DNA from 2 places in the Ruegeria sp. BHSC223 genome. Region 2 is predicted to be linked to the other one. Evidence: riboswitches for the same ligand, from Rfam matches in the RefSeq annotation. Region 2 holds a riboswitch; the other holds the start of a gene.

Region 1 (4,405 bases), on a different contig from region 2:
AGCGCCCAGTCCGACATGGTGGCGGTCGAGGCCGCAAGCGGCCCCCGCAACGAATGCCCGAAATCGCGATAATCATAGGTCAGGCAGACCATGCCCTGCTCGGCCGCCAGCCATGTGGCGAAATGCTGGTAATAGTCGCGCGGCACCCCGGTGGCGCTGTTGATCACAACCGCAACCCGGGGCGTGCCCGCCGGGAGATAGAGCCGCGCCGAAAGCTGCGCCGACCCGGCGGGGAAATGAAAATCCTCGACCCTGACAGATGACTGCATATCCAGCATTGCGACCTCCAGATTTCCTAGACCGATTGGTCTATTCCTCATGTCTGGACCAATCGGTCCAGAGCTGTCAATATCCCCGGCACATGACCCAACGTCCGCTTCCGACCAAAGATCGCTTGATCCGCACCGCCGCCCAGCTGTTCCAGCGCCGGGGGTATCACGGTGTTGGATTGTCCGAGCTGCTGGCCGAGGCAGAGGCGCCCAAGGGCTCTCTGTATCACCACTTCCCGAACGGCAAATCCGACCTGGCGCTGGCCTCGGCCACCTGGGCCTCGGATCAGATGCTGCGGCTGATCGCGGCCTCGTTCGAACCAGCCGAGAGCTTTCATGCCGGAATGGAGGCTCTGTGCGGCAAGGTCGCGAAACTATTCGACAAATCAGGCCAGTGGGATGGCTGCCCGATCTCGTCGACCCTGTTCGAAGGGCCGGACAACGCCGCGTTCCGTGCCCATGCCCACCACCTGTTCGAAGGCTGGATCACCGAGGGCGCGCATCACGCCAGGCGCTTTGGGCTGGCCGATCCGCAAAAGACCGCCGAGACCATGTTCATCCTGCTGCAAGGCGGCTGGATGCTAGCCCGTGCCCGGCAGTCCTCGGACGTGCTGCGCCGTCTGCCCGAGATGCTGCCGCGCGCGGATTAGAGCCGGTTGGTGCTGAACGTGTCGCAGCTTGCGACCCGGCCACTATCAAAGCCGCGTTCGAACCAGGATGCCCGCTGCGCCGAAGTGCCGTGGGTGAATGTATGCGGTTGCGGCACCCGGCCCGCCTGCCGTTGCAGCCGGTCGTCGCCGATCATCCGGGCGGCGTTCAACGCCTCTTCCAGATCACCGCGTTCCATCAGACCTCGGACCGAGCGCGCCCAGACCCCGGACAGGCAATCGGCCTGCAATTCCAACCGCACGGTCAGGGCGTTGGCCTCGACCTGCGAGGACTGCCGCCGGGCCTGATCCACCTGGCCCAGAATGCCCAGCTGATTCTGCACGTGATGGGCCACCTCATGGGCGATCACATAAGCGGCGGCAAAATCGCCACCCGCCTGCAAGCGCCGCGCCAGCGTGGCAAAGAAATCTGTGTCCAGATAGGCCTTCTGGTCGGCCGGGCAGTAGAACGGCCCGGTCGCGCCCGAGGCGCCGCCACAGGGGCTGGAGGTGACCTGAGAAAACAGCACCAGCGTCGGCGGGATGTAGTCGCGGCCAAGCTGGTCGCGGAACACCGTGCCCCAGACATCCTCGGTCGTGGCCAAGACGCGCGAGACGAATTCGCCCGCCTGCCGCTCTTCGGCGGTCAGTTCCTTGGGCGCGCTCTGGCTCGGGCCCGGCTGTTCGGTCAGGAACGGGGTGACGTCGATGCCGGTAAAGGCGCCGATCACCAACAGCAGCAGCACCCCGCCGATGCCCAGCCCACGCCCGCCGATGGCCATGCCGCCGCCACGTCGCCCGCGACGATCCTCGACATGCCTACTGCCGCGTACTCCTCTCAACCGCATGCCGACACCCTTCTTCAGCCTGACTACTCGATACCAATACTAGCATCCCGCCGCATGGGGAAAAACACGGCACGAACACCCGGCTTGACTCCGGCCCGCAACACCCGCTACCGCTGAGGCGATGGTTCTCGGTGACACATGCGCCGGGATGAAAAGGGAACACGGTGCGGCCCCCCTGGCGACAGGGGACCAATTCCGAGACTGCCCCCGCAACTGTAAGCGGTGAGCGATGCCGAAATGCCACTGGCCCTCCGGGCCGGGAAGGCCGGCAAAGCCCGGACCCGCAAGTCAGGAGACCTGCCATCGCAACCGTAACTCGAACCCGGGCGGGGTGTCCGGACGGGATGCCTTGGCCCTGATCGGCCGGTCCCCGACACCCTGTTCCGCCGCGCGGAGGGCGCAGGATGATCTGGACTACAAGAACGCATGAATTTGCCGCAACGCTCTGTCGCCGAACCGGCAGGCCCTGCCCGGCGCTGTCGGCATTGGCCGAGAACCTCGCCCGCGCGCTGCGGCAGGCTGAACCGATGACCGATGCAGGTTTCGCGATAGAAGGGCATTGCGAGATGCCCCCGTGTGGAGCAGGTTGCATGGCCCGCTACGCCGCCTCGCACAGCCGGATCCGCGTGTTCTGCGGCGTCGACGAAGACACCGCCCTGTCGCATCTGAATCGCTTTGCCGATGCACTGATGACACCCGACGGAGCGGGATTTGCCGCCGGGCTAGGCCCGGTACCATGCGCCATGGCCGAGGCCCGCCCCCGCTGCGTCCACTCTGCTGCGACAGTGCAAGCAACGGCCTGAAGGATCAGTCCCGGATAGCACGACCTGCCAGCGCCCAGTCCATCTGGGCGTCGGTTTCCACCGCACAGGAGCGGACCGACCGCAAATGCGCCAGCGCCGCCTTCGGCTCTTCGCCCGTCTCGATCATCAGGCGCAACGCCGCCATGCCCGACCGGCCACAGCCGCCCTTGCAATGGATCAATACGCGCCCGCCGCCGCGCAGCGCATGCCGGGCCGATTTGCTGATCGCCTTCCAACTGATCTCGGCATCACGGCCAGGCACTCCGAAATCATCGACCGGCAGATGAGCCCAGCGGCAGGCGCGACTCTGGATATCAGCACCAAAATTGCGTGCACCGTGCTGCAACATCTCGACCTCGGTCGTCATCGAGATCACCAGCCCGGGCGCCCAGGACCCGATCAGATCAATATCACTTGAATAGTTGCCAGACAGGCCCGGCAACTGGCAGATCGCCAGCGAGCCTCCCCCAACTTGCAGCGCATAGATCACCAATTGCGCCATCCGCAAAATTCCCTCTCCGATCGAGCCCACATCCAAGGCCGCAACACCTTGCCCAGCCGCAACATGACTCCGAAAGAAGCTTTGTCGCAAGTCACGATGCTGGTGAGTGCGCAAGGATTCGGGGCACAAAAGGGCAACCCGGCAACAGTGAATCCTACGCTTTAGGCCGTTCAGACCCCGCCTGAAGGGCAGCTAAGTTAAAGCTTACCGACAGGCGAGCCAAACCCTTGGCCAGAAATGCACGGAAGGGCCCGGTGCCATGTTTCCTACTTGGTCCCAACCCGGCTAGAGTGCGGGTAGTCTAGACCGGAACTGCAGGCTTTCCGACAGATATGCAAAAGGTATGCGCGCCCATGAATATCCTGTTCATCATGTTTGATCAGCTGCGCTGGGATTACCTCAGCTGTTACGGCCACAAGACCCTGAACACGCCCAATATCGACCAGTTGGCGGCAAAGGGGGTGCGGTTTGACCGTGCCTATATCCAGTCGCCGATTTGCGGTTCGTCCCGGATGAGCACCTATACCGGGCGCTATGTACATTCGCACGGGGCCAGCTGGAACGGCATCCCGCTCAAGGTGGGCGAGATGACCATGGGCGACCACCTGCGCGCCGCCGGGATGGGCTGCTGGCTGGTGGGCAAGACCCACATGCGCGCGGACGAGGAAGGCATGGCACGGCTGGGGCTTGAGCCGGATTCGCTGATCGGGGCGCGGGTGGCGGAATGCGGGTTCGACGTGTTCGAACGCGACGATGGCATGCTGCCTGAGGGGCCGGACGGGTATTACGACCCCGACGGCGCCAGGGAATACAACAAGTACCTGCGCGCCAAGGGCTATGAGAGCGACAACCCCTGGCACGACTTTGCCAATTCCGGGCTGGATGCCGAGGGCAATGTGCAATCGGGCTGGTTCCTCAAGAACGCGACCCGCCCCGCCAATATCGCCGAAGAGGACAGCGAGACCCCCTATCTGACCACCCGCGCGATGGAATTCATCGAACAGCAGACCGGTCCGTGGTGCTGTCACCTGAGCTATATCAAGCCGCACTGGCCCTATATCGTGCCCGAACCCTATGCCAGCATGTATGGCCCCGAACATGTGCAGGACGTGGTGCGCAGCGACAGCGAACGCCAGAACGCCCATCCCCTGTTCAAGGCCTTCATGGAGACAAAGGTGGGCGAGGCGTTTTCCCGGCAAGAGGTGCGCGATGCGGTGATCCCCGCCTATATGGGGCTGATCAAACAGGCCGACGACCAGATGGGACGGCTCTTCACATGGCTCGAGGAGACCGGGCGCATGCAGGACACGATGATTGTCCTGACCTCGGATCATGG
Region 2 (4,405 bases):
GGCGCTTGCCGATGCACCGGCACAGGGCCGAGATCGTGCAGGAGCGGCTGTTCGACGAAGAGGTGATATGTGTCGCCCGGAGCGACCACCCGGTGCATCGCCATGCCGCGCCCGCGCTGACCGACCTGATGGAATACCCCTGGATCCTGCCACCGGCGGAAACCACGTTGCGCCGCCAGCTGGATCAGGTCTTTGTCGATCTGGGCGGTGGTGCGCCGCCCTATGCGGTGGAATCGGTGTCGTATCTGGCCAATCGGGGCCTGTTGGTGGGGTCGGACATGCTGGCGGTGATGCCCGCGCATGTGCCGCGCCACGATATCAGCGCGGGGGCGCTGGCGCGGGTCGACTGGCCGGTGCCGATCCCGATCGGGCCGGTGGGCGTGTCGATGCGCAAATCTGCCAGCCTGTCGCCCTCGGTCGCCGGGGTGCTGGATGCGCTGCGGATAGAGGCCGCGCAAATGGCGCGTTGAGCTTGCCTCGGCGGACCCGATGCGCCACATCTGCCGCACCGATCAAGGAGACACCATGAGCGACATGCGCCTTTCCCTTTGCTCCAGCTGCCAGGGTGAGCGGGACCGTGACCAAGGGGCCGAACGTGCCGCCGTGTCCGAGGCGCTGGCGCGCGCCGGGCTGAGCGGGCGGGTGGAGCTGGTGGATCATGCCTGTTTCGGCGCCTGCGCCACCCCGGTGGCGCTGGCCCTTCAGGGGCCGGGGCGGGCCAGCTATGTGTTCTCGGATCTCGACGTGGTGGCGGATGCCGACGATATCGCCGCCACCTGCCGTGTCTATCTGGACAGCCCCGGAGGCTGGATTGCCGATGCCCGTCCCTGTGGACGGTTGCGGCAATGCCTGTTGGCGCGGATCCCGGCCTATTCCACCTGAACCGTGACCACGGCCTCGACCGGGATGCCATCGACCATCAGCGGGCTGTGGCTGTTGGCGTTCAGCGAGACCTTCACCTCGACCGGACCTTTGGGCAGGTCGGGGATATGCATCCATTCGCTGTAAAGCCGGGCCAGTTTCACGTCGTTGACATAGACATGGGCATGGCCTTCGCCCGGCACGTCACTGGCCGAGGCGTTTTCGGGGGCAAAGCGGAAATTCTGCGGGCTTACATGCAGGTTCCAGCCCGACATCGGATCGCGGGTCAGTGCTACGGACACACCGGGTGCGTCGGGGCCTGCGGGCAGATGGGTGGCCTGGGCGTGGTTGTGGCCGTCTTGTGCCGGGTCATGGGCGCCATGCTGGGCCGTGTCGCCATGATCATGACCGTCAAAGGTGACACCATAGGCCGCCGCGGTGACGAAACCGGCACCGCCACCAAAGACAAGGCCGATGGCGAAAAGAGCGAGAGAGCGGGACATATCAGTCTCCAAACAAAGGAAAACCCCGCCGGATGGGTCCGGCGGGGCATATGGGTCGACGGATCAGGCGTGCGCTTCGGCGCGCTTGCTCTCGGTCTGCCAGAAGTAACCGGCGAAACCACCCAGCAGCACCCAGGCCGCCATCCCGACACCAAAGGCGCGGGCGGCAAACAGGGCGCCCAGCTCGGTCGGCACCGGGCCGGCAAAGCTGTCAGGCTCGGGCGCGCCGATCAGATGCGGCGCCATCAACAGCAGCGCGGCGGCGCCATAGGCCATCAGGTTTCCGCCAAAGGCGATCAGCCACATGGCGATACCCGCAGCGGCCACGGTCGCGGTCCACCAGATCTGGCGGGCGGTGATATCAGTATAGGACACACCGGGCACCTCGGGCGCGAGGCTCAGTCCGGGTGCGAAGTGAAAGGTGATGAACCCGGCCAGACCCCAGAGCAGACCGGCGCGCGCGGTGACCGCATGACCCATCCCCTCGGCCACCGACATCAGGGCGACCATCACCACAGCATAGCCGGTATAGGTGAGCATTGCAAAAACGACCGTCAGCGCATCGCGCATCGGATCGGCGAACATGCCGGGCAGGTCGGGCTGGGCACTTACCGCCTCGGCGCCGAAATGCACCAGTTCGCCGGTTTCATACAACTCGGCATGCAGCAACACGGGCTGCACGAACAGAAACTGCAGCAAGGCGGCAATCAGCCCTGCTGCAGCGCCAGCGAACAACGCGCTGGTCAGAATGCGACTGAACATGGTTCAGTGGCAGGGAAAGCCGGTTGCGTGGCGCACGTCGTGGGCGGCGTCATGCAGCGCGGATGCCTGCACATGGCCCGCCAGGGTCACGATGCCCAGGCCCAGGATCACGGCGAACAGAGCCGGCAAGATCGCGGAACCGGTGGCCGATGCCTTGAGTGTTTTGGTCGTCATGTCATTTCCTCCTTGCCGCCGCACCCGACGGCCGGTGTTTCATTACCTGTCTGGCAGGTCTCCTGGCTCGCGGGTCGGTGCCTCTGTTCGCCTTCCCCCCGGAGCGAACCCGGGAGTGGCTGGTTGAACAGAGGCTCACCGCTTACAGTCGCGGGGGCGGCTTTGGCCTGAACCGACGGGCGGTCGCACCAAATTCCCTCTTAGCATCCGGATTGCTCCGGCAGGACCAGACCCCTCCATTTAGCCGCGAACGCGCATCCGGCGCAATCGTCATTTGCGACCTTTCCGGTCAGTTTCCGCGCTTTTTCAAAAGATAGATATCCATGATCCAGCCGTGATCGGCTCGCGCACGGGCACGGGTTTCGACGATTTCGCCCGCCATCTCGGCCAGAGGTCCCGCCACCAGAATCTGTTCCTCCATGCCCACATAGGCGCCCCACCAGATGTGGTAATCGGACATATCCAGCGCCTGGAACGAGCATTCGCCGTCCAGCATCACGGCCGCGGTATCCACCGCGGGCGGCCAGCCTTCGTCGCGCAGGCGCCGCCCGGTGGTGACCAGGAACGGTGCCCCCAATTCGTTGACCGGAATGCCATGCGCCGCTGTCAGCGCCTGAAGCGCGGTGATGCCGGGAATCACCCGCACCTTGGGTTGCGGATCGAGCCGCGCCGCGATTCGCAGCGAACTGTCATAGAGCGACGGGTCGCCCCAGATCAGCAGCGCCACCCGCGCCGCGTCGGGGTGGTCCTCCATCGCCGCCTGCCAGCGGAGCGCAATGGCATCGTGCCACTCGTCGACACCCTTCAGATACCCATCCTCGGCCCGGCGCGCCGGGATGTCGAAATAGGCGATCTGCGGCGGTGTGTCGGTGGCGTCAGTGATGATGCGCTCGCGCAGCCCGGCCAGATCGGATTTCCCCGCCCCCTTGCGCGGGATCAGGATCAGATCGGCGGCGCGAATGGCGGCGATGCCTTCGCGGGTGATGTGGTCGGGATTGCCGGTGCCGATTCCGATCAGGAGAAGCTCAGTCATCGCCGAACTCCGCCAGCGGACCATAAAGGATCAGGGCAGGGGCGGTGCCGATCTCCGCTGCCAGCCGTTCGGCCAGTTCACCCATGGTGGCGCGGGTCAGGCGCTGTTCAGGGGTCGAGACGCTTTCGGCCATCAGCGCAGGCGTTGAACGTGGCAGGCCATGCGCCTCAAGCGCATCCAGCAGCAGTGGAAAGGTGCGCTTGCCCATGAACACGACCGTGGTGGCCTGCGAATCCGCCAGTGCGGGCAGGTTCAGGTCGGGGGGCAATTGCCCGCTGACGTCATGGCCGGTGACGAATTGCACCCGCCGCGCGGTCAGTCGTCGGGTCAGCGGGATGCCCGCCGCCGCCGCCGCCGCCACCGCCGAGGGGATGCCGGGGATGATCTCATACCCGATCCCGGCCGCGCGCAGCGCGACCAGTTCTTCCTCCAGCCGGCCAAAGAGACCGCCATCGCCGGATTTCAGCCGCACCACATGTGCGCCGGTCTGGGCATAATCCACCAGCAGGCGGCTCACATGGTCCTGTTTGGGCGAGGCGCGGCCCGCTCGTTTGCCCACCCCAACCAGATCGGCATCCGCGCGCGCATGGGTCAGGATCGGACCGCTCGACAGATCGTCGAACAGCACCGCATCGGCTTTGCCCAGCCGATCCACCGCTTTCAGCGTCAACAGGTCCGGGTCGCCCGGCCCCGAGCCGACAAAGGAGACAAAGCCGCTCATGATCCCGCCTCCGCGATCAGGTGAAAGAAGGTGCCGGTCACATGGCCGCGCACGGATCCGGTTTGCGGCCCCTCGACGCCCTCGGCATCGAAAACACGGGCCAGCGGCGCGTCGGGTTGCTCCAGGATCGAGGAATAGTGGAACTCGTGCCCGCGCAGGGTGGCACCGGTGCCATAGCCGGGCAGGGGCGCCAGCAATTCGGCCCGGCGATAGCCCAGGTTGAACTTGCGCTTTTCATACGAGGTGACGAGGCCCAACAGACCCGCCATCCGGTGGCGGGTGCCATCCTTGTCGATCAGCGCTTCGCCCAATGCCATGTAGCCGCCGCATTCGCCGTGCACGGGCCGGGTT

Evidence for each region. Region 2 has a riboswitch for cobalamin ahead of AC2FNY_RS12640 (CbtB domain-containing protein). Riboswitches for the same ligand answer to the same signal wherever they lie in the genome.
Region 1: linked by a shared signal. The riboswitch ahead of AC2FNY_RS16690 (hypothetical protein) and the one ahead of AC2FNY_RS12640 (CbtB domain-containing protein) in region 2 are both predicted to bind cobalamin.

Annotation. Positions count from the first base shown of each region.
Region 1 is NZ_JBXWRR010000013.1:53,756-58,160, forward strand. Features, by position in the region: gene AC2FNY_RS16675 (alpha/beta hydrolase family protein) at 1-278, opposite strand, end outside; gene AC2FNY_RS16680 (TetR/AcrR family transcriptional regulator) at 362-919, shown strand; gene ypfJ (KPN_02809 family neutral zinc metallopeptidase) at 916-1,764, opposite strand; cobalamin riboswitch at 1,870-2,083, shown strand; gene AC2FNY_RS16690 (hypothetical protein) at 2,355-2,567, shown strand; gene AC2FNY_RS16695 (protein-tyrosine phosphatase family protein) at 2,572-3,069, opposite strand; gene AC2FNY_RS16700 (sulfatase-like hydrolase/transferase) at 3,423-4,405, shown strand, end outside.
Region 2 is NZ_JBXWRR010000007.1:35,524-39,928, forward strand. Features, by position in the region: gene AC2FNY_RS12620 (LysR substrate-binding domain-containing protein) at 1-470, shown strand, start outside; gene AC2FNY_RS12625 (DUF1636 family protein) at 526-882, shown strand; gene AC2FNY_RS12630 (hypothetical protein) at 870-1,364, opposite strand; gene AC2FNY_RS12635 (CbtA family protein) at 1,428-2,126, opposite strand; gene AC2FNY_RS12640 (CbtB domain-containing protein) at 2,130-2,300, opposite strand; cobalamin riboswitch at 2,336-2,546, opposite strand; gene cobF (precorrin-6A synthase (deacetylating)) at 2,590-3,333, opposite strand; gene cobA (uroporphyrinogen-III C-methyltransferase) at 3,326-4,054, opposite strand; gene AC2FNY_RS12655 (cobyrinic acid a,c-diamide synthase CobB) at 4,051-4,405, opposite strand, start outside.